DNA from 2 places in the Novosphingobium rhizovicinum genome. Region 1 is predicted to be linked to the other one. Evidence: riboswitches for the same ligand, from Rfam matches in the RefSeq annotation. Region 1 holds a riboswitch; the other holds the start of a gene.

The links. A riboswitch is a leader RNA that binds a small molecule or an ion and turns the genes downstream of it on or off. The one in region 1 is predicted to bind cobalamin.
Region 2: another riboswitch for cobalamin. It lies ahead of ABUH87_RS14550 (TonB-dependent receptor plug domain-containing protein); the one in region 1 lies ahead of ABUH87_RS15355 (energy-coupling factor ABC transporter permease).

What each region holds. Positions count from the first base shown of each region.
Region 1 is NZ_JBFNXR010000052.1:243,455-255,033, reverse strand. It holds gene ABUH87_RS15385 (FecCD family ABC transporter permease) at 1-345, opposite strand, end outside; gene ABUH87_RS15380 (ABC transporter substrate-binding protein) at 432-1,289, shown strand; gene bluB (5,6-dimethylbenzimidazole synthase) at 1,276-1,914, opposite strand; gene cobO (cob(I)yrinic acid a,c-diamide adenosyltransferase) at 1,917-2,525, opposite strand; gene cobN (cobaltochelatase subunit CobN) at 2,528-6,262, opposite strand; gene cobW (cobalamin biosynthesis protein CobW) at 6,262-7,311, opposite strand; cobalamin riboswitch at 7,509-7,741, opposite strand; cobalamin riboswitch at 7,869-8,108, shown strand; gene ABUH87_RS15355 (energy-coupling factor ABC transporter permease) at 8,140-8,817, shown strand; gene ABUH87_RS15350 (BCCT family transporter) at 8,977-10,971, shown strand; gene ABUH87_RS15345 (DUF3325 domain-containing protein) at 11,047-11,361, opposite strand; gene ABUH87_RS15340 (PepSY-associated TM helix domain-containing protein) at 11,358-11,579, opposite strand, start outside.
Region 2 is NZ_JBFNXR010000052.1:38,427-50,005, reverse strand. It holds gene ABUH87_RS14585 (cobyric acid synthase) at 1-531, opposite strand, end outside; gene cbiB (adenosylcobinamide-phosphate synthase CbiB) at 519-1,454, opposite strand; gene ABUH87_RS14575 (aminotransferase class I/II-fold pyridoxal phosphate-dependent enzyme) at 1,447-2,424, opposite strand; gene ABUH87_RS14570 (adenosylcobinamide-GDP ribazoletransferase) at 2,421-3,158, opposite strand; gene ABUH87_RS14565 (histidine phosphatase family protein) at 3,155-3,724, opposite strand; gene cobT (nicotinate-nucleotide--dimethylbenzimidazole phosphoribosyltransferase) at 3,721-4,737, opposite strand; gene ABUH87_RS14555 (DUF1636 domain-containing protein) at 4,734-5,141, opposite strand; gene ABUH87_RS14550 (TonB-dependent receptor plug domain-containing protein) at 5,141-7,054, opposite strand; cobalamin riboswitch at 7,270-7,459, opposite strand; cobalamin riboswitch at 7,518-7,724, shown strand; gene ABUH87_RS14545 (hypothetical protein) at 7,945-8,532, shown strand; gene ABUH87_RS14540 (cobyrinic acid a,c-diamide synthase CobB) at 8,570-9,868, shown strand; gene ABUH87_RS14535 (hypothetical protein) at 9,975-10,196, opposite strand; gene ABUH87_RS14530 (hypothetical protein) at 10,655-11,410, opposite strand; gene ABUH87_RS14525 (hypothetical protein) at 11,459-11,579, opposite strand, start outside.

The DNA.
Region 1 (11,579 bases):
CACATGCCGCTCCGCGATGCCGAAGTAGATTGCCCCGACAGCGCCCAGCGCCGCCGAATTGGAAGCTCCCAGCACGGAAGGTTCGGCCAGAGGGTTGCGCAAGTAGCCTTGCAGCACGCCACCTGCCAGCCCGAGCATGGCCCCCACCAGCAGCGCAACCAGCGTTCGCGGCAGGCGAAGCTCCAGCACAATCGCTCGCGTCACCTCGTCTCCACCCCCTGAGAACGCCTCCAGGACCTGCCTGCCAGGTAGTGCGACCGGGCCTAGGCTTATCGAAGCAGTGGCTGTGGCGAGAAGACCCGCGAGGAGAACAGGGAGCAGCGCGCGATGACGTGCCGCTGGTATTGTATAGTCTTGCACGAATACCTCGCATGGGATCGGCTCCCCGTCACGCTTGTGTCCCGGGGTCGTGTGGTTAAGGGCGAGCCTTGATGGCATTTGCGATAAAACTTCGATGGATAGGCGGGATCACTCTCGCCTTGGCTGCCGCCTTTGGGGGAGCGACAGCGCTTGCTACCGCACCGCCTGCCGATCCTGGCCAGACTGCGCCGAGGCGCATCGTCTCGCTCAATCTGTGTACGGACCAACTGGTGTTGGCCTTGGCGGACCGTGAGCAGATCGCCGGGCTTACGCGCTACGCGGGCGATCCGCAGATGTCGGCTGCCGCACGGGAGAGCCGGGGCCTTCGGATCCTGCGCGGCTCGGCCGAGGAGCTTGTCGCCATCAAGCCGGATTTGGTCATCGGCACGCCTGCTCGCCGCAGTTCGGCCGTCGCGGTGCTCGGGTTCAAGACCTATCCCGTGCTCGACCTGAAGTCTCCCACCAGTTACGAAGAGATCCGCCGTTCGATCCGCGAAGTGGCGGTGGCCGTCGGACATCGGGACCGGGGCGAGGCGCTGATCGCGCGGATGGATCGCGAGCTCGCGCAGTTGCCAAAGCTGCGCAGGCCCGTTGTGGCAGCCTATTACCAGCGGCGCGGCTACCTGACCGGAACCGGGACGCTCGTCGACGACCTGATGACCCGCGCCGGTATCGTGAATCTGGCAGGCAAGCTGAAGCGGCCGCGCCTGTCCCAGATCAGCCTTGAGGAACTGGCGGTCAGCCGCCCGGACTATCTGATCGTCGATACGGCAACGGAGCGGGTCGTGGACGAGGGCACCGCGATGATGCACCATCCGGTGATCGCCGGCATTCCGCGCATCGGTATTCCGCAGGCCTGGACCGTGTGCGGCGGCCCCGCCTACGTCAAAGCGGCGCAGGCTCTTGTGGAAGGGGTCAACGCTCGATGACATGGGGGCGTCCGTCCAGCCGGGCCTGCCACCCGCGCCGTTCCAGTTCGGGCACGGTATCGGGCGTGCTCGGATAGCCCAGGCACAGCAGGGCGACGAAGCGCCATCCCGCGGGCACTTGTACCATCGTGGTGACGGCGCCGGGCTCTGCGATCGAGACCCAGCCAAGTCCCAGTCCTTCGGCGCGAGCGGCGAGCCAGAGTGTGTGGATCGCCAGCACGACCGACCAGGTGCGCGTCTGCGGCATTGTTGCGGCGCCAAGTCCGTGACCAGTCTCGGTCGCATCGTCGCAGAAGACGGCGACAACTTCGGGCGCGTGGTCCAGGCCGTGGAGCTTCAGGGCTGCGTATGCGGTCTTGCGCTCGGGATCGGTCATGGTGGAGCCGGCGAGCGCCGCTTGCTGGTCGACATGCGCGGCAAGCTCCGCCCGCAATTCGGGCGAGCGAACGCGCACGAAGCGCCAAGGCTGCGAGTTTCCGACTGAGGGCGCGCATTGCGCGGTGACGAGCAGCCGCGAGAGCAGCGCCTCGTCGATGGGGTCCGTTCGGAAGTGGCGCACATCGCGGCGCCAAGCCAGCAATGCGGCAAGCTCTTCACGGAACTCGGGGCTGAACCGAGGTGCCATCGTCAGTATTCGATGCCCGGCTGTGCCTTGACGCCCTGTTCGCGGAACGGGTGCTTTACCAGAGTCATCTCGGTCACGAGATCGGCCTCGGCGACCAGCGCTTCGGGTGCGTTGCGGCCGGTGACGATGACGTGCTTCATCGGCGCGCGGCCCGTCAGCACCGGCAGCACTTCCTCGAGCGGCAGGTAGTCGTAGCGCAGCACAATGTTCAGCTCGTCCGCAAGCACCATGTCGTAGCTGGGGTCCTCGATCATGCGCTTGACCTCGTCCCAGGCACCGCGAGCGACGGCGATGTCGCGGGCGCGATCCTGGGTGTCCCAGGTGAAGCCTTCGCCCATCGGCTTGAACTCGATGTTGCCGGGGAAAGCATCGAAGACAGCCTTTTCGCCGGTCGCCATCGCACCTTTGACGAACTGCACCACGCCCACCTTCTTGCCGTGGCCGATGGCGCGCACCACCATGCCGAGCGCAGCCGTTGTCTTGCCCTTGCCCTTGCCGGTGTGGACGATGAGCAGGCCTTTTTCCGCGGTCTTGCCGGCCATGATCTTGTCATGCGCGGCCTGCTTCTTCTTCATCTTCTCGGTGTGGCGTTTCTCTGTGCGTTCGACCACGTTCATTCTCCTGACAAGCTGGCGAGCAGGACGCCCGCGCTGTTGGACCTGGGTTTCCAAAGACCGCGCTCCAGCGCCTCCGACAGGCGGGCAGCGGTTTCGCGCAAGGCTGCGGGGTTCGCCTCGGCCATGAAGGCGCGCACGGCCTCGTCCTCGATGAAGGCAGCGTGCACCATGTCGAAGTGGTGGTCGCGCACGGCATGCGTCGTGGCGGCGAAGGCGAACAGGTAGTCGACCGAAGCGGCGATCTCGAACGCGCCCTTGTAGCCGTGGCGCATGACGCCGGCGATCCACTTGGGGTTCGTCACCCGGCCGCGCACGATGCGGCCGATCTCGTCCTCGAGCGTGCGAACCACAGGGCGTTCCGGGCGGCTGTGATCGTTGTGATAGGACAGCGGCTTGCGGCCCTTGAGGTGCTCGACAGCGGCGGCAATCCCGCCCTCGAACTGGTAGTAATCGTCGCTGTCGAGCAAGTCGTGCTCGCGGTTGTCCTGGTTCTGTACCACCGCGTCGACCTGGGAAAGTCGCGCGGCAAACAGGTCGCGCTCGGCCTCTCCATCGAGGCCGCCGCCGTACGCGTAGCTGCCCCAGTCAAGGTAGACGTCGGCCAGCTCGCTACGCTCGTGCCACAGCCGCTCGTCAATCATCGCCTGCAGCCCCGCGCCATAGGCGCCGGGCTTGGACCCGAACACACGGGTTCCTGCACGCCGGGCGGCCGCTTCGGGCGCGGCCCCGGCATCCAGCAGGTCACTGATCTCGGCCCGGTGGCGGGCTGCGGCGGGGTTGTCCGCATCGCTCTCCTCGAGCGCCATGATCGCGCGGGCCGCGCTGTCGATCAGGTTCATCTGCTCGGGGAACGCGTCCCGGAAGAAGCCCGATACGCGCAGCGTCACGTCCACGCGCGGGCGGCCGAGTTCGACCAGGGTCATAATCTCGAAGCCGATGACCCTGCCTGAGGTCCACTCCCAGCGCGGACGCACCCCCATCAATGCGAGGGCCTGAGCGATGTCGTCGCCGCCGGTGCGCATATTGGCGGTGCCCCAGGCGGACAGCGCCATGGCGCGCGGGTATTCGCCCTCGCGCTGGAGGTAGTCGTCGACCAGCAACTGCGCCGAGCGCTGCCCCAGATCCCACGCGACGGCGGTGGGTACGGCGCGGGTGTCGACAGAGTAGAAGTTGCGCCCGGTGGGCAGCACATCAGGCCGTCCGCGCGTCGGAGCGCCGGAAGGGCCGGGCGGCACGAAGCCCCCGTCGAGGCCGGTCAGCAGCGCGCGGGTCTCGGCCTCCCCGCATTGCGCCACGCGGGGGGCGAGATTGCCGGTGATCTCGTCCAGCACGGCGGCAGTGCGGTCTCCGACAAGGGTTTGCGCGGGGGCCTCGACCAGCTCGGCGGCCAGCAGTTCCAACCGCTCCACCGTATCGCCCAGCGTGCGCCATGCGTCGCTGGCCACCCGGTCGAGCACCGCCGGGCGAGGGCCCATCCAGCGGTCGCCGAGGCGGCAGTCCAGCGGATCGAACCCGAGGCCCAGATCCTCCGAGATCGCCCGTAGCAGCGAGGCCTGTCCTGGCCGATCGTAGCCGCGCGGCGTACGCGCCAGCGCCACCATCAGATCACGCCGGAGCCGCCCCTCGGGGGACTGGCCGAAGACGTGCAGCCCGTCGCGGATCTGCAGCTCCTTCAGCTCGCACAAGTAGTTGTCGATGGCGGAGAGCGCGTCGTCATCATCGCCGCTGGCGCCGGCTTCCTTGTCCAGTCCCTGCCCGCGCGCGAGCGCGAGGATGTCGCGGCGCAGGCGCTCCAGGCGGCGCGGGTCCATGCCGGCGGCGAGGTAGTACTCGTCGACCAGCGCCTCCAGCTGCTTGAGCGGACCGTAGCTTTCCGCGCGGGTGAGCGGCGGCGTCAGGTGATCGATGACAACGGCGGAGAGGCGCCGCTTGGCTTGTGTGCCTTCCCCCGGATCGTTGACGATGAAGGGATAGAGCTGCGGCACCGGCCCGGCGCAGATCTCCGGAAAGCAGGTATCGGACAGGGAAAGCGCCTTGCCCGGCAGCCACTCCAGATTGCCGTGCTTGCCGACGTGGACTACCGCATGCGCCCCGAAACTGCGGTTCAGCCAGATATGGAACGCAAGGTAGCCGTGCGGCGGCGGCAGCGCGGGATCGTGGTAGGTCTGCTTGGGATCTATGTTGTACCCGCGCGCCGGCTGCACCGCGATCGCAACATTGCCGAAGCGGTGCACAGGCAGCCGGAAAGCGCCGTCACGCACAAAGGGATCGTGTGCCGGCTCGCCCCAGCGCTCCAGCATGGAATTGCGCGCAGCGGCCGGTATCTTGGCGAATGCGGCGAGATAATCGGCCAGTGGCAGTGCGATCTCGCCGGGTCGGTCTCGCGCATCAGGAGCGTTGGTGACACCCCCGGTCATGCACCGCATCAGCGCGGCACCCTCTCGCGGCGCATCGCCGATGTCGTATCCCGCCGTGCCCAGACTGGCGAGGATCGAGGCAGCGCTGGCGGGCGTGTCGAGGCCGACGCCGTTGCCGATCCGCCCATCGCGATTTGGATAGTTCGCCAGCACCAGCGCCACCCGGCGTTCCGGCGTGGGCGTGCGGCGCAGGCGCGCCCAGGCGGCGGCAAGATCGGCTACGAAGGCCACGCGGTCCGGCGCGACACGGGGCACCACGATGCTGCATTGCGTCACCGCATCGAAGCGCTCGGCCGCCTTGAAGGCGACAGCACGGGTGAAGACCCGTCCGTCGACCTCCGGCAGGGCGACGTTCATCGCCAGGTCGCGCGGTCCAAGGCCGCGCGCTGCGTCGCGCCATTCGCCTTCCTCCACGCCCGCGAACGCGACCTGCAGGATGGGGCAGTCGGCGCGTTCCAGCACGCTCGGATTGCGTGGCTCGCCCGAGGATGAGGCGGCGAAGCTGGTGGCGTTGACGATCACGTCGGGCGAGACCTCGTGCAGGAGACCGCCCAGCCAGTCGATCACGAAAGGTTCGCGCAAGGCGCGCACGTGGACGGCGGCGACGTTGAACCCGCGCTCTTGTAGCGCAGCAATCATGGCGTCGACAGCTTCCAGCGTACCGGCGATCATCAGCGCGCGATAGAACACCAGCACCGCAACCGGCGCATCCGGCCGCCAGCTCGCCCGCAGGTCTGCAAGGCTCGGGCGGTCCTTGCCGGAAAGGTAGAGCCCGGCCTCGGCCACCGGCACCGGATTGTCCGCAGGACCGCAGTCCTCCCCAATCGCTTGCGCCGCCGTGCGCAGAAAGGAGAGGGCATTGGCTGGACCGCCCTGCCGGAGATACTCGCGCAGCCGCTCCACCAATTCGAGCGGCATCGTGCAGGCGCGGTCCAGGGCCGGGTCCAACTCGCGCCCATCGGCAATAGCGGCAAAGGCAATGCCGCGCGCGCGGGCTAGGGCGGCGATCTCGTCAATGCCGTAGGGCCAGTAGCTCTTGCCGCCCAGCAGCACGACGCAGATGAAGCGGGCGTGCGCCAGCACCTTCTCGACATAGAGGTCGACCGAGTACGGATGCCGCAGTTGCAGCAGGTTTGCGAGGCGCACGCTCGGCGCTGTGGGCGTTTCCTCAGCCAGCCTGGCCGCAGCTTTGGCGAAGCACGCCAGCTCGCTGTCCGCCACCGTGAGGATCACGATGTCACCCGGCGGCTGATCGAGGTCGATCGCCTCCTCGCCGTTGGAGATCGTGCCGGGGGTGGCGGACAGCAGGTGCATCAGGCGGCTACGGAACCGAGCTGCGGGGCAAGACCCGCTTCGATGGCAGCGCGGTCCAGGCCCTTCTGACCGATGACCACCAGCTGCGTGCGCCTGCTTTCGGACGGAAGCCAAGGGCGATCGTAGAAGTGCTGGATGCGCGGGCCGACGGCCTGCACCACGAGACGGCTGCCTTTGCCTGTCACTGCGACCATGCCCTTGATGCGCAGCACATCATGGCGGGCGATCAACGTAGCCATGCCCGTCAGCATGGCGTCCAGATCGGCCACTTCGCCGCCCGCGACGACGAAGCTGTCGAAGTCGTCGTGATCGTGATCGGCGTCCAGGCCGTCGATGTGCGAGGGGCGGGAGTCGAGATCGTCCTCGGCGGCGGCGGTGATGCCGAGCAAGGCGGCGATGTCCACCACGCCATGGGCTGCGCGCACGATCTTCACGCCGGGGCGGATTTCCGCTTCCACTTGCCGTTCGACTGCAGCCAGCGGCTCGGCGTCGATCAGGTCGGTCTTGTTGAGCACAACCATGTCGGCGCAGCCGAGCTGCTCCTCGAACAGCTCTTCCAGCGGGCTTTCATGGTCGAGGCTGGGATCGGCGGCGCGGGCCGCCGCCAGTGCGGCCTCGTCAGTGGCGAAGCGCCCGGCTGCCACCGCGTCGGCGTCGATCAGCGCGACCACGCCATCCACCGTGGCGCGGGTACGGATGTCGGGCCACTGGAACGCCTTGACCAGCGGCTTGGGCAGGGCGAGCCCCGAAGTCTCGATGATGATGTGCTCGGGCCGGTTGGGCCGGTCGAGCAGCTTCATCATCGTCGGCAGGAAGTCGTCGGCGACGGTGCAGCAGATGCAGCCATTGGCCAGTTCGACTATATCGTCCTCGGGACAGGCGGCATCGTTGCAGCCCTTCACCAGTTCGCCATCGACGCCGACATCCCCGAACTCGTTGATGATGAGCGCCAGACGTCGCCCGCCGGCGTTGCCGAGCAGATGGCGGATCAGTGTGGTCTTGCCGGCTCCGAGAAAGCCGGTGATGACGGTCGTGGGTACTTTGCTCAAGGTACTCTCCTGCCGCGCCGGCGACACTACGCGGCGGGGCAGGCCGGTACGCAGATGACGCGCGCCAGCGAACGGCACACGCGCATCGGACCGGCGCGAGAGGCGCCCGACGCAAGCGTGCCGATGCGGCCCCGGCCGCATGCATGATGTCGCTCAGACGGAAGGTACCGTGCCTTGGCCATCCCCTGGGCCACGGCAAGAGCGACCAGACGCCGGCAGGTCTCCTGGCTCGCGGGTCAAGGCTTGATGCACGCCTTCCCAGGCCTCGCATGTCTCAGCGTCCGGCCCAGTGGCTGCTCTCGATCCAGAGAGCATGTGCATCGCGCTCACCGCTTACAGTTGCAGGGACAGCCGCGGAATCGAGGAGCAAGCCCTCTCACCGCATTCCCATTCAAGCCTCTTGCGAGGCACCGGCGCGATCTTCGTCCGCAGCGGCCAAGGCCAGTGCGAACAGGAATGCTCGTACTCGCCGCCAACCGCTGCGGCAAGGTGCGAGTTGCGCATGGCACTGATGAGGTGGAGGCGGCATTTTTCTTGACTGGAAGTCCGGACCGTCGTTACCGCTGCCCCCGTACGGCGTTTTTGAGCCAGTTGGCTCTGAAACACTGGGAATGAGGGTAGGGCGGTATCGCCCGGAGCCTCAGCCGCCCCCGCGACTGTAAGCGGCGAGCGAGAAGCGCATGGCGGACCAGTCCCGCCATCCACTGGGCCGGACGCTGAGACATGCGAGGCTTGGGAAGGTGCGCATCAAGCGATGACCCGCGAGCCAGGAGACCGGCCGTGCATCTGTCCACTCAAAGCCGTCGGTGGGACGGCAGGAGAACTGCAATGCACATCGAACCGGGCTTCGTTGCCCCGGGCAAGATCTGGCTGGGCTATATCACCGCAGCTGCCGCCGGATCCTATGCTCTGAAGTTGGCAGCCGATGCCGTCAAAACCAATGGATCGTTATCCCTGGCTGCGCGCTGCCTCGTTGCCAGTGCGCTGGCTTTCAGCTTCTTCCAGGTGTTGCCGCACCATCCGGTCGGCGTCTCGGAAGTACACCTGATCCTGGGATCGACCCTGTTCCTGGGGCTGGGACTTGCGCCGACCGCGATCGGCCTCGTTGTCGGATTACTGGTCCAGGGCATGTTCTTCGCGCCCTCTGACCTGCCGCAGTTCGGCATGAACGTGACCACCTTGTTGGTGCCGCTGTTCGGCCTGAGCGCACTCGCACGCCGGATCATCGCGCCCGATACGCCCTACGTCGCCCTTGGCTATAGCCAGACTCTTACGCTCTCTAGCACCTACCAGGCCGGGATCGTCAGCTGGGTGGCGTTCTGGACCTTCTGGGGGCAAGGCTTCACGTCGGCCAGCGCGGCTTCGGTGGCCACGTTCGGCGCCGCTTACATGCTGGTGATCATCGTCGAGCCGCTGGTGGACCTTGCCGTGCTGTGGGGCGCAAAGGCGCTCCATCAGCTCAAAGGCAGCGGCTTCGTGGAGCGGCGTCTCTACGAGGCCGGGTGATCTGCGGCAGGAGTTTCCTGCCGCCTCGCTTGCGCATTGGCCGCTTCGGAGCCTACCGGCGGGTGCAGCTGATATTTACAGGCGCGGCAACTGGGCAGCGGCCCAGCCGTTAGCGATGTTCCTGCCGAAGCCGCCGCGGCCGCGCACACGAGGAGGCGAATGAGCGAGCCAGTCCTGAAAGAAGCCGCTCCGGCGGGACGTGCTCCGCGGATGAACGTCAATCCGCCGGTCTTCTTCGTGTCGGCCGCGCTGATCCTGGCTTTCGCGCTGTTCGGATCTGTGTTCCCCGGCCGTGCGGAGCGGCTGTTCGCGGCTGTACAGGCGCTGATCGTCCTCGATTTCGGCTGGTTCTACATCCTTTCGGTCGCCGGTTTTCTGGTTTTCGTGCTGTTCCTGATGATCAGCCGCTATGGCGATGTGAAACTTGGCCCGGACGAGAGCGAGCCAGAGTACAGCTATCTCTCCTGGTTCGCGATGCTGTTCAGCGCAGGCATGGGCATCGGCCTCCTGTTCTTCGGAGTGGCTGAGCCGATCCAGCATTACTCGCTTCCGCCGGTGGGGGAGGGGCGCACCATCGCCGCCGCGCGCGAGGCGCTGCCGCTGACCTTCTTCCACTGGGGTTTGCACGCCTGGGCGATCTATATCGTGATCGGACTAGCGCTTGCGTATTTCGCTTTTCGCCGTGGACTGCCGCTGACCATTCGCTCGGCACTGTTCCCGCTGATCGGCAACCGCATCCATGGCCCGATAGGCCATGCCATCGATATCTTTGCCGTGCTTGGCACCATGTTCGGCGTCGCGACATCTCTGGGTTTCGGGGTGCTGCAGGTCAATGCGGGTTTCAACTATCTGTTCGGGCTGCCCACGGGGCCGCTGGTGCAGGTGGTGCTGATCGCCGTCATTACGGGACTTGCAACCCTGTCGGCGGCGGCGGGTCTTGATGCGGGGATCAAGCGCCTGTCCGAACTAAACATCATCCTGGCAATCGCTCTGTTGCTGTTCGTGTTGCTCGCTGGCTCGACCGTGTTCCTGCTGCAGGCCTATGTGCAGAACATCGGCGCGTATCTGGGCTCCGTCGTCCAGCGTACCTTCCGCATGTACGCTTACGAGCCCAATCCGTGGCTCGGAAACTGGACGCTGTTCTACTGGGGCTGGTGGATATCGTGGTCGCCGTTCGTGGGCATGTTCATTGCGCGGATCTCACGCGGGCGCACGATCCGCGAATTCGTGGCCGGCGTGCTGCTGGTGCCGGTCCTGTTCACCTTCCTCTGGATGACAGTGTTCGGCAACACCGCGATTGCCCTTGACCTGGCGGGTGTCGCTCCGATCGCACAGACTGTGGCCACGGACCTTCCCGTGGCGCTGTTCGTCACGCTGGAGCAGCTGCCGTTGTCCATGATCGCGTCCGGCATAGCGACGCTGCTGGTCATAACCTTCTTCGTCACCTCGGCCGATTCCGGGGCTCTGGTGATCGACATGATCACCAACGGCGCAGTCGAGGACCCGCCTGTGTGGCAGCGCATTTTCTGGGCAGTGTGTGCCGGGCTGGTCGCGGCCGTACTGCTGCTGACAGGTGGACTCCAGGCCCTGCAGACCGCCGCCATAGCCAGCGCCCTGCCGTTTGCCATCGTGATGGTCTTCATCTGCTATGCGCTGCTGAGGGCGTTGCAGACGGAGAGCCGTGGCACGTCGATCGACCTCTCCATTGCCGCCGAGGCACCTCCGCCCGCCCGCACCGGCATGACCTGGCAGCAGCGGCTCGACAGCATCACTCATCACCATGAGAAGAGCGACATCGCAGCCTATCTTGCGGATACGGCCTATCCGGCGCTCAGTGCAATGACCGAGCAGATGCTGGAGAATGGCCTCTCGCCCACTCTGGAACAGAATAGCGACCAGCTTGTCTTCAACGTGCCTCATGGCGAGCATGGCAGCTTCCGTTACACGATCCGCGCCCGAGGTTTTCGCTCGCCCAACTTCGCCTATGCCGAGACGCGCCGGATGCACGGAGCGGAGCGGCAACATTACCGGGCCATGGCGCAGACATCGGAAGGCGACCAGCCGCACGACGTGACTGGCTTCACGCGCGACCAGCTGATCAACGATCTGCTCAACCGCTACGCCCGGTTCCGCCACGCGCGGCGCCTTGCCTGAATTGATGCGCTTTGTCCTGACGCCAGGCCACGGCTGTGCCGCGGCGCTGATCGGTGGCGCGGAAGCGCATCGGCTTTAGCGGTGCGAGACGGGAGGGCGCGTTTTCGGACGTGGCGATGCGCCACTGGCAGGCACGAAGTTGAGGCAGAGGAACACGATCCCGGCGCTCAGCATCACCAGCCCGAACCACAGGATGGGCCCGAAGACCCATCCGCGCGCTGCGACGGACATCAGCAGCGCTGCCACGAGCGAGCTCCATGCAGCGCCGCGCATACCGCGCTTGCGCCGGGGTGCTGGCCGTCCTTGCAAGTGGCGGCTGTGATGCATGTCCGTGGACAAGCCCAGCAGGACGAACGCCAGCAGCGCGGCGGCGAGTGCAAGCACGCTCACTCGGCCGGCTCCAGGATTGCCAGCGCGGGTTCCGGCTCCGGTGCGGCTGCAGGCTTGCCGCGCCGGAATTGGCGAGGCTCTCCGCGATGCCGCGCGACCCGAAGAGCGACCAGCAGGAACCCAATCCCGAACACGATCAAAGTGGCGTCTACCCCAACGAACAGCAGGTCACCCGCGAGGAGTGCGTTCACCAGGCCTTTGTCCGTGGCCAAGAGGTT
Region 2 (11,579 bases), 210 kb from region 1:
CGTGCCGACCAGAGACGCGATCACGCCTCCACGGTCAATGTCGCCCACGAGCACCACGGGCACCTGCGCTGCTCGTGCGAATCCCATGTTGGCGATGTCGCCACTCCGCAGATTGATCTCGGCCAGGGAGCCTGCACCTTCCACAATGACGAGATCGCACTGTTGCTCCAGCCGCCGCCAGCTCTCCAGCACATTGGGCAAGAGACTGCGGCGCTGCTCGCGGAAGTTCGCCGAACCGAGAGTCCCGCGCACCTGCCCATGGACGATGAGCTGCGACGTGCGGTCCGCCTGAGGCTTGAGGAGAACCGGGTTCATATCCGTGTGCGGCTCCGCCCGGCATGCGATGGCCTGCAGGGCCTGCGCTCGCCCGATTTCGCCGCCGTCTGCGGTCACCGCCGCATTGTTCGACATGTTCTGGGGCTTGAACGGCAGCACGCGCAGGCCCCGGTTCGACAATGACCGGCACAGGCCTGCCACCAGCACGGACTTGCCGACATCGGACCCAGTGCCCTGCAACATCAGAGCAGCCATTCCACACCTCCTGCAGACAACGAGGCCAACAGGCACGCGCGGATGAACACCGCCCGCGCCTTGCGCATCGTGCCGAGATCCGGCTCACCGCCTTCGCCGATAAAAGGCTTGGCGGTGAGAACACCATCATAATGCAGCGGCCCGGCAAGCCTGATCCCCAGCGCGCCCGCCATCGCGGCCTCCGGCCATCCCGCGTTAGGAGAGGCATGTTTCGCATGATCGCGCCGGAGCACCCGCCAGCCACCACCTCCCGCAAGACAGATGAGAGCGCCGGAAAGTCGCGCCGGCAGCCAGTTGGCAAGATCGTCGCAGCGGGCGCTTGCCCATCCGAAAGCGCGCAATGGCTCTTCCGGGTGCCCGATCATGCTGTCCGCCGTGTTGATCGCCTTGTAAGCCCAGATGCCCGGAAGGCCGAGCACAAGCAGCCAGAAAAGAGGGGCGATGACGCCGTCGCAGAAGCTTTCCGAAAGGCTCTCGATCGCGGCGCGGCAGACCGCCTGCTCGTCAAGAGCGTCTGTATCGCGACCGACGATCATGCCGACAGCGCGCCGTGCAGCAGGCAGATCGCCACGGGAGAGAGCCGATAGAATAGGCGCGTAGTGGTCGAGCAAGCTGCGCAAGGCCAGAGCAGGCCAGGCCGCGATCGCGACAAGCAGCCATGCCCAGGGACCGGCCACACCGTAGATCACTCTTTCGACGATCAGCGCCGTGCCGCCACTCAGAGCGATCAGCAGTCCGAGGGTGACCAATCCCAACAGCCGACGGCGCGCTTCCGGTCTGGCGGGTCGGTTCCAGCGGGTTTCGCAAGCGGAGATCACGCGAGCAAAGCCGCCAACCGGGTGGCCGATCACACGGTAGACCCTTGCGGGCCAGCCACTCATCGCATCGAGCGCGAAAGCAGTCACGGCGATGGGCTCAGCCATTTGCGCCCGCCACGGCAAGCGCCGCGTCCAGCCTCGCCAACGCAGCTGCGCTTCCGGGCAGCCCGAAGCGCAGCAGGTGCGGGTGTCCGGTGAAAGGACGCGTGAGGATCTGCTGCTGCGCGAGCGCTTCGAACAGATGGTTCGCACAGGGCACGGTGCCCAGCCTGAACAGCGGGCATTCGCCACGCGATGCGAGGCCGCGACGGGTCAGCACAGCGTCGAGGCGTTGCGCGGCCACGAAGAGATTCGCGCGCGCCCGGGCTATCCACGGAGCGTCGGCATAGGCGTCTGTTCCAAAGCGGATTGCGGCAGCGCAAAGGGGCCACTCGCCTTGCAGGTGGCGCAGCCGGGTGAGAAGTTGAGAGGGCCCAAGCACGAAACCAAGCCGCACACCCGCAAGCCCGAAGAACTTCCCGAACGAGCGGGTGACGATCAGCCGCCGATGCTCGGCCACCTCGTCGGCGATGCTCCAGGCGGGATTGCAGTCGGCGAACGCCTCGTCGACGAGCAGCCAACCACCGGCCGCCTCTTGCGCCTTAAGCACATCCAGCAGCGGCTCCCTGGGCACCAGGGCGCCGTCCGGGTTGTTCGGATTGCCCAGCACACGAACAGTCGGCTCTCCCGCGAGGGACGGCTTGGCGAAAGCCTGGACATGCGTGCTGTAACACAGCGGCTGTGGAACGCCGGGCAACTGCAGGATCTGCCCGAGCGCACGCAGGCCCGCTTCACTGCCCGGAACGGCAAGGCACAAGGACGGATCTACACCGAAGTAAGTGGCCGCCGTCCGCTCTAGCTCAGCAAGCGTCGAGGGGTCCGGAAGGGCGCGCCAGTCTAGCTCACCACCGCTTGAGGGCTCCCAAGCCGAGGGATTGATCCCCGTCGACAGGTCCAACCAGTCCGCCTGTGCGCCGCCGAAGCGAGCGCAGGCGTCGCTCAGGCGCCCCCCGTGAAAGGTATGAGGCTCTTTCATGGCGCAAGCACCAGAGCACCGAGCAAAGCGGCTTCCATCACTTCGATCCCGGCGCCGTGGCCATCTCCAGAGATACCGCCGATGTGGCCGCGCAACCACCAGCGCCACAACGCTGCCACCGGCAGCGCGGCCAGCAAGGCAGGTGTATGCAGGCCAGGTGCCAACAGGCAAGCAGCCAGTCCGACGAGCAGCCACGCTCCGAGAGCCACCCACGTCGCGCCAGCTCCGAAGGTACGACCCAGGCCCGCGTGGAGGGGCGGCAGCGTCAGCGTCCAGAACAAGGGCCCGACGCGGGCAAGCGCCGGAATGGCCACCAGCGTCAACCAGAACATACCGGGGCGAGGCTGCGCCAGCAGGAGATAAAGGAGCAGCAGCTTCGTCAGCAGCAGCAGGACAATGGCAATGACGCCAAAGCTGCCGATGTGCGGGTCCGCCAGAACAGCGGAGACCCGGCTCCGATCGCCATGGCCGGCCCCGGCCGCATCGGCGATGTCGCCCAGTCCGTCGAGGTGAAGCGCGCCGGTGATGCCGACCCAGGCGAGCAAGCCGATCAACGCTCCAGCCCACGGGTCGCGCTGAAAGCCTAGCCACGCAGCGCCCGCGACGCAGGCACCCACAAGCAGGCCCGCGACAGGGAACCACCGGATCGCCGCAGAGACATGCCGCGCCTCCGCCTGCACGGCGGGGAGCGGCAGGCGGGTCATGAACTGGACGGCCAGCACCAGCGCTTTCACAGCTCATCTCCCGCCAAGCCGATGATCTGTCCGTTCAGATCGGGCCAGATACGCAGCGTCAGCAGGGCGCGATACGGCAGGTCGATAGCCCAGACGCCGCGATGGTCCAGACCGGTCAGCACCGAGACGGCCGCGCGCATCGCTCCTGCGTGGGCAAGGACAAGAGTGTGCGTGTCCAGGCCGGCCAAAGCGCCGGCAACCCGGCTTCGCAGGTCCGACCAGCGCTCGCCGCAAGGGGGAGGGCACCCGTCCGGGTCATCCCAGAACCGCGCAAGCGCCTCGGAACTAAGCGTATGGGGATGCTCTCCATCCCACTCCCCAAAGTCGAGTTCGCGCCAGTTTCGGCTCAACGTCAACGGCAGTCCGAGCTGGTCCGCCAGATGCGACGCCTGCGCCGCAGCGCGCATGAGGTCGGACGAAACAAGCGCCCGCAGCGGCAAAGCACGTGCGCGACCGAGTATCAGCGGGCAGTTCGCATTCTGCGCCGGCTCGTCGACATGACCCAACAGCAGCCCCGTTCGCACCGGCGGCCCATGACGCAACAAGTGGATGACCCGGCTCGTCACCGGCTCTTCGCTACCGCAGCCTGGTCGAAGGTCGCCATCTCGCCATGCGTTGCCAGCGCGGCACGGATGAGCGGCACTGCAAGCGCGGCCCCGCTTCCCTCGCCAAGGCGCAGTCCGAGATGCAGTAGCGGCTCAAGCTTCAGGTGCTCCAGCAGTTGCGCATGCCCCGTCTCGGCAGAGCAGTGCGCAGCGAGGCAGTGGCTGGTGAACTGCGGATTGCGTGCCACGAGCGGAGCAATGGCTGCGCACGCGATGAAGCCGTCGAGCAGCACCGGCATGCGCTGCAGCCGCGCAGCGAGGATGGCGCCCGCCATCGCTGCGATCTCCCGACCACCCAGGCGGCGCAGCGTTTCCAGTGCGTCCGCACAATGCCCTTGATGGAGGGCGAGCGCCTGATCGACGGCTTCGATCTTTCGCGATAGCGCCGCATTGTCGATGCCGGTGCCCCGACCGCACCACTGCGCTGCATCGCCTCCGAACGCCGCAGCGCTCAAGGCAGCCGCCGGAGTCGTGTTGCCGATGCCCATTTCGCCAACGAACAGGAGCTGCGTGTCAGCCGTGGCGACAGCGGCGCCCGCGTTCAGCGCGGCGAGGCACTCCACCTCCGTCAACGCCGGTTCGCGCGCGATGTCGCCGGTTGGCTGGTCGAGGTCGAGCGGCACGATGGCCAGCTCCGCCCCGCAGCTGCGAGCGAGTACGTTGATGGCAGCGCCGCCTGCCATGAAGTTGGCGACCATCTGCGCCGTCACTTCCGCCGGGAAAGCGCTGACTCCTCGCGCCGCAACTCCATGGTTGGCAGCAAACACCGCGCCCCGGACCCGATCCAGACGCGGAGTGCGTACCTGCTGCCAACCTGCCATGAAGGTTGCGATCTCCTCAAGGCGGCCAAGCGACCCTGCCGGCTTCGTCAATTCGCCCTGGCGTGCGCGCGCAGCCATGGTGGAGGCCGAGCAAGGCTCGGGCAGATCCTCGAGAGCAGCCAGAAAGGCAGCGCGGTCCGCAAAGGCGATCATGTGCACAGGTACCCTTCGGGCGGGGTGCGAACGATGAAGTGTCCTTTCACCCCCTCCGGCCACTGCGCGTATCGCACGACGCCCTCTTCGCTGGCGGCATAATGTGCCGCGTATATCAGGATTGCCCGGGCAGCATCCCGGTCCGGAGTGAAGTCACCCAGGACATACCCCACCTTGCCAAGCGCGCGGATGTGCACCGTGCAGTGGCGGGAACAGGCGAAGAGGCATGGCATCTCCTGCACGGCGACGCCGGCGAGTCCGGGCTCTTCCTGCTGAACGGCGCGCAAAGCGTCTGCCAGCATGGCACCCCCGCGCCGCCCATTCTCATCCTCGCGCGCGTCCGCAGTCGCGCGACAGGTGGAGCAGACGACGACGGCTGCGCCTGGCTCTACCGGCTGCAACATCAGAAGCGGCTCCGCAGTCCGACGTAGACCGTGCGGCCCAGCGCAGAATATCCGCTCGCCGTCTGGTAGCCCTTGTCCGCGACATTCTCGACCCGTGCCTGCAGGATCAGGGCCTCGGCCAAGCGGTACTGGGCGCGCAGATCAACCAGCCAGTAGTCGTCGAGCACCTCCGTGCTGGTGGCGCTGTTGAAGCTCTCACCCGAATAGCGCGCCGCCACGCTGGCGCGCAGACCGTCAGGGAGCTCGATGCCGCCTTCCACATTGGCGAGGTGGCGCGGCACACGGGCAAGCTGACGACCGAAGAAGGCACTGTCCTCGCTCCGGTCCTCAGCCTTGATCCAGCTGTAGTTGCCTTCCACGAACAGGACGTTCCAGCGCGCCGAACCGGTAAGCTCCAGCCCGCGCGCGCGGCTTTCCTTGACGTTGGCATAGTAGCCGAAGCGCGTCGTGTTCGTGCCCGGTATGTAGCAGACCGCTGGTTGCGCGCCGCTGGTGGGGCAATAGGCAAAGTCGATCAGGTTGTCTGTCTCCCGCTCGAACCAGGCTGCCGACGCGTGGAGGATATCGCCGAAACGGTGCTCAAGGCCCACCTCCCAGCCTTTCGCCTTTTCGGGCTCAAGGTCGGCAACTCCGTAGGCACTGAACAGCTGGTAGAGCGAAGGCGCCTTGAAGCCTTCATCGTAGCTGGCCCGCAGAATGGTTGCGCCCCCGTTTGGCGTGAATGCGCCACCGGCGCTGAACACGGTATTGTCGCCGAAGCGGGAGTTATGATCGTACCGCGCCCCGGCATTCAGCGTCAGGCCGGTGAGGGGGGTGATACGGAACTGGCCATAGAGGCTGTCGGTATCGACCCTGTAAGGCTGCAAGGTGTAGGGTGCCGCCGAGTTCGTGGGCGAAGCGGTGGACATCCGCTGCTCCTCCCGCTCGGCACCGAATACGATGTCCAGCATGTCCGCAGGCTTGTAAATGCCCTGATACTCGAACCGGCGGATGCGGCCCTGTGCGTCGAAGGTGATCTGGCGAATGCTGCGGTTCGGGTCGTAGTTCTCCCGGTCCGTCTCGGTCTGCAGCACCGCGAGGCGGTTCACCAGCTTGCCGTCGAACAGCTGGAAGTTCAGCCCCGCGTAGCCCGACCATTCGCCGGTCGTGCCATATGCAGCGGTGTCTCCGCTGAAACCGTCGAAGTCGCTGCGTGCGTCAGCCCAGTAGCCGCGTAGGTCGAGCCAGACGTCGGGCGAGAGCCTGATAGTGGCGGTGCCGCTCGCGGCCTGACGGGAATAGCCGTCATCCTCCGTCCCGTTCGCGCGGGCCGAAATGCCATCGGTGGTGAAGGTCGAGGCGGCGATGCGCCAGTCCACCATCTCGCTTGTACCGCCGATGCCCGCGCGGGCCGACACGGTCTCGTGCGTGCCCGCCTCGATGGCCATGCTTCCTTCCAGCGGCTTCTCGGGCCGGCGCGTGCGCACATTGACCACGCCGCCGATCGCATCGCTGCCCCACAGGATGGACTGTGGGCCGCGCAGGATCTCTATGCGTTCGATGTCGTCCAGCATCAGGTTGGAGAAGGCGTATCCGCCTGCGGTCGAAGAGGGATCGGCAAGGCGCATTCCGTCGATCACCATCACCGTCTGCCCGGCGTCCGCACCGCGGATGCGCAGCGAGGTGGCTGTTCCATATCCCCCGTTGCGCGAAAGGCTGATGCCTGGCGTACGCAGGAGAATGTCGGTTACGGTGATCGGCTGCGCCTCGATGACCGCTTCTTCGTCGAGAACCGTCACGCTGGCGGAGTTGCGCTCCTGCGCGACAGGAGTGCGGAACGCGGACACCACGATGCTTCCGTCAGGTGCATCGTCGGCATGGGCGGGCTGAATGGAAAAGGCAGTGAGGGCCAGTACGGTGGCCACAGAGGTCATGCGGTGCAAGGTGAAATCCCCTACTTGCAAACGGCGTCGGACCCTGCCGGTCGATCGTTGCAAGGAGGCGCGCGCGTGAGGGCCCCCGCAAGGTCGCAGGGCACGACATGACACCTCTTGCGCGGAGATCCCGGCAAGGCGGTTGCTGTCGTTGCGCGAGGGATGACCCCTCCTGACGGAAGGGCCCTCGAACACCCGGTGCACCCTGCCCGGATGAAGAACGACTGCGTCAGGCAGGTCTCCTGGCTTGCGGGTCAACGCCGTTCCGGCCGCCTTCTCAGGACAGGAAGTCCCAATGGCAAATGGCCGGATGGCTCTCCGCTTACAGTTGCAGGGGCAGCCCGGGGTTTTCACCCGAGTTCCCTTTTGATCCCCTCGCGGGGAACCCGTCGCGGCGCGGCCCCTACTGCGGGACGTGACGGCATGCAAGTACCTGCCGCTTGCGGTGCTCCGCCGTCTCGCCTAGGCAGAGGGCGTATCGGGTGCCCGAAAGGGCTTAATCGGGAAGTCCGGGATGGCGGTTCATGATCGCCAAAGCCGGCACTGCTCCCGCAACTGTAACCGGTGAGCGCATCGCCACGGTGCCATTGAAAGCTCCGGCTTTCGAGAAGGCGGCGAAGAGCGCGTTGATCCGGAAAGTCAGGAAACCGGCCTGATATCGTCGTTCCTTCGCGCGGGCGGGATGCACCGGGCGGACGAGGGATCCGCGTTCTTGCGGAAAGTGGCCCTTGGCGGACGACATTCGTGTGTCGCGTCGAAGGAGAGCCGTGAAGCCATGTTCAAGCCCTGATCAGCTTCAGGCGGAAGCATGTTCCGCCTTGCTCCCCCCGTGCGATCGGCGCGGCCTGCGGGCTCGCGTCGCGTTTCCACGTTCAGACCGGAAGCCCTTTATGAACCGTCACCTGTCCACACGTTCCCCGCGTTTCGAATTCGTCGCCTTTTGCGCGCTTACCTTGGTGATGCTGACCACCCGCAGCCATGCCTTGAGCGACGTAGTGCACTTACCTGATACCAGCCTTGCCAGTTTCTTCTTGCTGGGCTTCCTGGTTCGCCGGGCAAGCGCGTTTGCCGGGTTGTTCCTGTTCGGCTTTGCCATCGACGTCTGGACGATATTCGTCATGGGTGGCTCTGGCTTCTGCTTCACGCCCGCTTACTGGATGCTGCTGCCTGCCTATGGAGTGATGTGGTTTGCCGGTCGCGTGGTCGCCGACGGGTTCGGCGAAGAGCGATCAGCACTAGCAGCGGGGATCGCATTGCTGATCGCCGCCACATTGGTATCCAAGCTGCTCTCCAGCGGCGGTTTCTACTTCCTGGGCGGACGTTACCCTGATCCAACCATCGCTGAGTTCCTCCCGCGCCTTGAGCGCTATTTCCCGGGCACCCTTTTTGCCACTCTGCTGTGGTCCGGGATCGGCGCCACTGTCTACGCGGTGTACAAGGCCGCGCAGCCCCGCCTGAGCCGGGCCCACGCGCAGTGAGCAGCGCGCCTTTGGCACTACCGGTTTGCCCCGCCTTATGAGCACAACCGGCTCGTGCCCGGCTCTGATGGTGGCGGCGCCATCATCAGGTCAGGGCAAGACACTCGTCACCGCGGCTCTGGCCCGCCGTCACCGCGACGCCGGAAGGCGGGTGCGTGTCTTCAAGTGCGGGCCAGACTACCTGGACCCGATGGTGCTGGAACGCGCCTGCGGATCGCCGGTGCATCAACTCGACTTGTTCATGGTTGGCGAAGCCGCGTGTCGGCGCCTGTTGCACGACGCTGCACTGGATGCGGACCTGATCCTTGTGGAAGGCGTAATGGGCCTCTTCGATGGCACCCCGTCGGCCGCCGACCTGGCGAACCGGTTTGACCTGCCGGTTCTGGCGGTGATCGACGGCTCCGCCATGGCGCAGACGTTTGGCGCCCTTGTTCAGGGCCTCGCTACCTACCGTCGGGGCGTCAATCTCGCGGCCGTACTCGCCAACAAGGTTGGCAGCGCTCGCCACGCTGCGATGCTGGAGGAGAGCGTTCCCTCCGGCGTGCAGTGGCTGGGCGCCATGCCGCGCAACGCGGATATCGCTCTTCCCGAGCGGCATCTGGGGCTGATGCAGGCGCAAGAGATCGGCGACCTGGAGGACCGTCTCGCCAAAAGTGCGGCAAGCCTGCCAGACGCGGCGACCTGGCTGCCGCCTCCGGTGCACTTCGGCGGGTCCGACGGCCCAAGTACCCGGTTGCCCGCTCTTCTTCGGGGCACGCGCGTCGCCATCGCGCGCGACGAGGCTTTCGGGTTTATCTACCCGGCAAACCTGGCCTGCCTTCGTTCGCTGGGGGCCGAACTGCGGTTCTTTTCGCCCCTGAACGACCCCGCCTTGCCGGAGTGCGACGCCATCTGGTTTCCGGGAGGCTACCCGGAACTCCATCTCGCCGCACTCTCACAGAACAAGCGCATGATCTCGTCTGTCCGTGACCATCATTCGGCAGACAGGCCCATCCTCGCTGAATGCGGGGGGATGCTCTATTGTCTGGAAGAAGTGGTCGACAGTGGCGGGCGCCGCGCGGAACTCGCTGGCCTTTTGCCGGGATCCGCCACCATGCGCCCGCGCCTGACCGCGTTGGGTCTGCAGCAGGCGGACCTTCCGGGCGGCAGCATCCGGGGGCACACATTCCATTACTCCGACGCGTCCATTGAACTCGCACCGTCATGGTTTGCAACGCGTCCAGGAGGCGAGCAGGGGGAGGCAATCTATCGGTCAGGACGCCTGACCGCGACTTATGCCCACTTCTATTTCGCATCGGGGCCGCAAGCCGTTGCCGAGATCCTCGGTCCCGGCTGACCGATCCTGAACTGTGAGCCGTCTGCCGGCATGTCCGGGTGCAGAAGGCGGAGGGGTGTCCAGACACTCGGACAAGCTAGGTTGCCCTCCGCCTTCTGCTGCACGATCAATGGGCGAAATGGTGCTGCGCCCACCCGTTTGGCGCGACATTCGCCGGGATAATGGTATCGCCTGCAACCCAACGCCGCGCGGAATTGTCCTTCGGATCGATCACGACCAGCCGCACCCAGCCGTTGCCAAACAGTCGCGAGAGGATGGGCGTGTTCACGACCAGATCATCGACACGCTGCAAAGGTGCATGGATGACTGTCAGAAGGCGCTGCGGCACATGCTAAGGTGTGCATGTCGATGAGGGACTTTTTGCAAGCCGATTGCGGGTCGATCTCCGGCGTGCCCTCAGATTGAATTACCATGTCCAGTGAAGAGCTTAGGCGCGCTGGAGAGCGCGCCAGTTCAGACCACGAGGGCCGCGCCGCAAAGTCGTTGTTCTGCATCAGATCCGATTTGGGGACCAGATGGCGATCACGAGCATAGGAGCACAGCTTCGTCCTGGAAGCCCTCTCAGGGGATGCGATTGTTAGGCGATCTCGACCCAAAAAGGCCGCAGGGCATGGTGGACTTGGAGGCATGCTAGCGCCCGCTGGATCGGCAAAGCCGAAAGCTCGCGCCGGCCCCCGCTTTGTTCGATTGGAACGTGGTGCAGCGTACCTCGACGCCTGGGAATCACGGTCGGATTGCGACAGCTCGTCCCCGATCGTGTGCCGGGCTCGAAACCTCAGGGGGCCATCAGAACGTTGTATCCGGCCCACTCTCGCGGGGCCCGGCTCGCGTCGAGGCGAAAGCTTCGAAAGCGGCCAACTCGCGCGCGATTGCTTCGGGTAAAAGACGGGCGTTCATACCGGCCAAGCGTCGCTGAACCCAGCTCTTGAACTCTCGGTAACGTTCATCATCTGGGTGGTCAGTTTGCCCCTCGAGAGAAGCGACGAAAGCCGCCAAGCGATCTCGCTCTTCGACTTGCATGAGCTTCTGCTCGAGGAACTCAACCCGATCCGCCTCCAGCTTCGCGAGACGCGCCTGCTCCGCCCTTTCGAGCCGCGCGATCTCCGCCAGTCTTGCTCGCTCTTGCGCCTGTGCTCGTTCGACCTTTTCTTCCGCTGCGAAGGCGGCAAACGAGACAAGAACCTCTTCGATTCGATCCTCGATCCTGCGTACGCGAGTGTCGGCAAACCTGCGTTGAACACCCTGGTAGCTGGTCCAGCGCCCGAGCTCGATGACCATCTCCCCTGTTGGGAGAAAGTCATAGTAGGGGATCGTCGGGCGGCCTTGCCAGCTCGCCCAATCATACCGGTGGCGAGCGTCCCAACGCTCGACCTTGCGTCGCTCCTCTTCGGTCTCGACATGGCGGGTTCGCCGGATCGTCTGATAAACAGAAAAGGCGATCGCTTCATTGTCGACAATGACGTCCAAGCCATCGCGCCCCGGTGCGAACCGGTAGCCTCGGCTCTTGGCCTGATAGACGAGCGCGTTGAGGAAGGTTCCCATGCGCTCCAACGTGTCTGGATGAGCACGGATGTGGAAGACCTCCGAGCCCTACTTTGTCACCGCGCCATGCTGATCCGGCTGTGCCTTCCGGGCAGCGGCGAGCGTTTTGGCCACGAGCGGATGAAGGTTGTCCGGAACGACGATCGGCCCGCCAGTCTGTCGCTCTTCC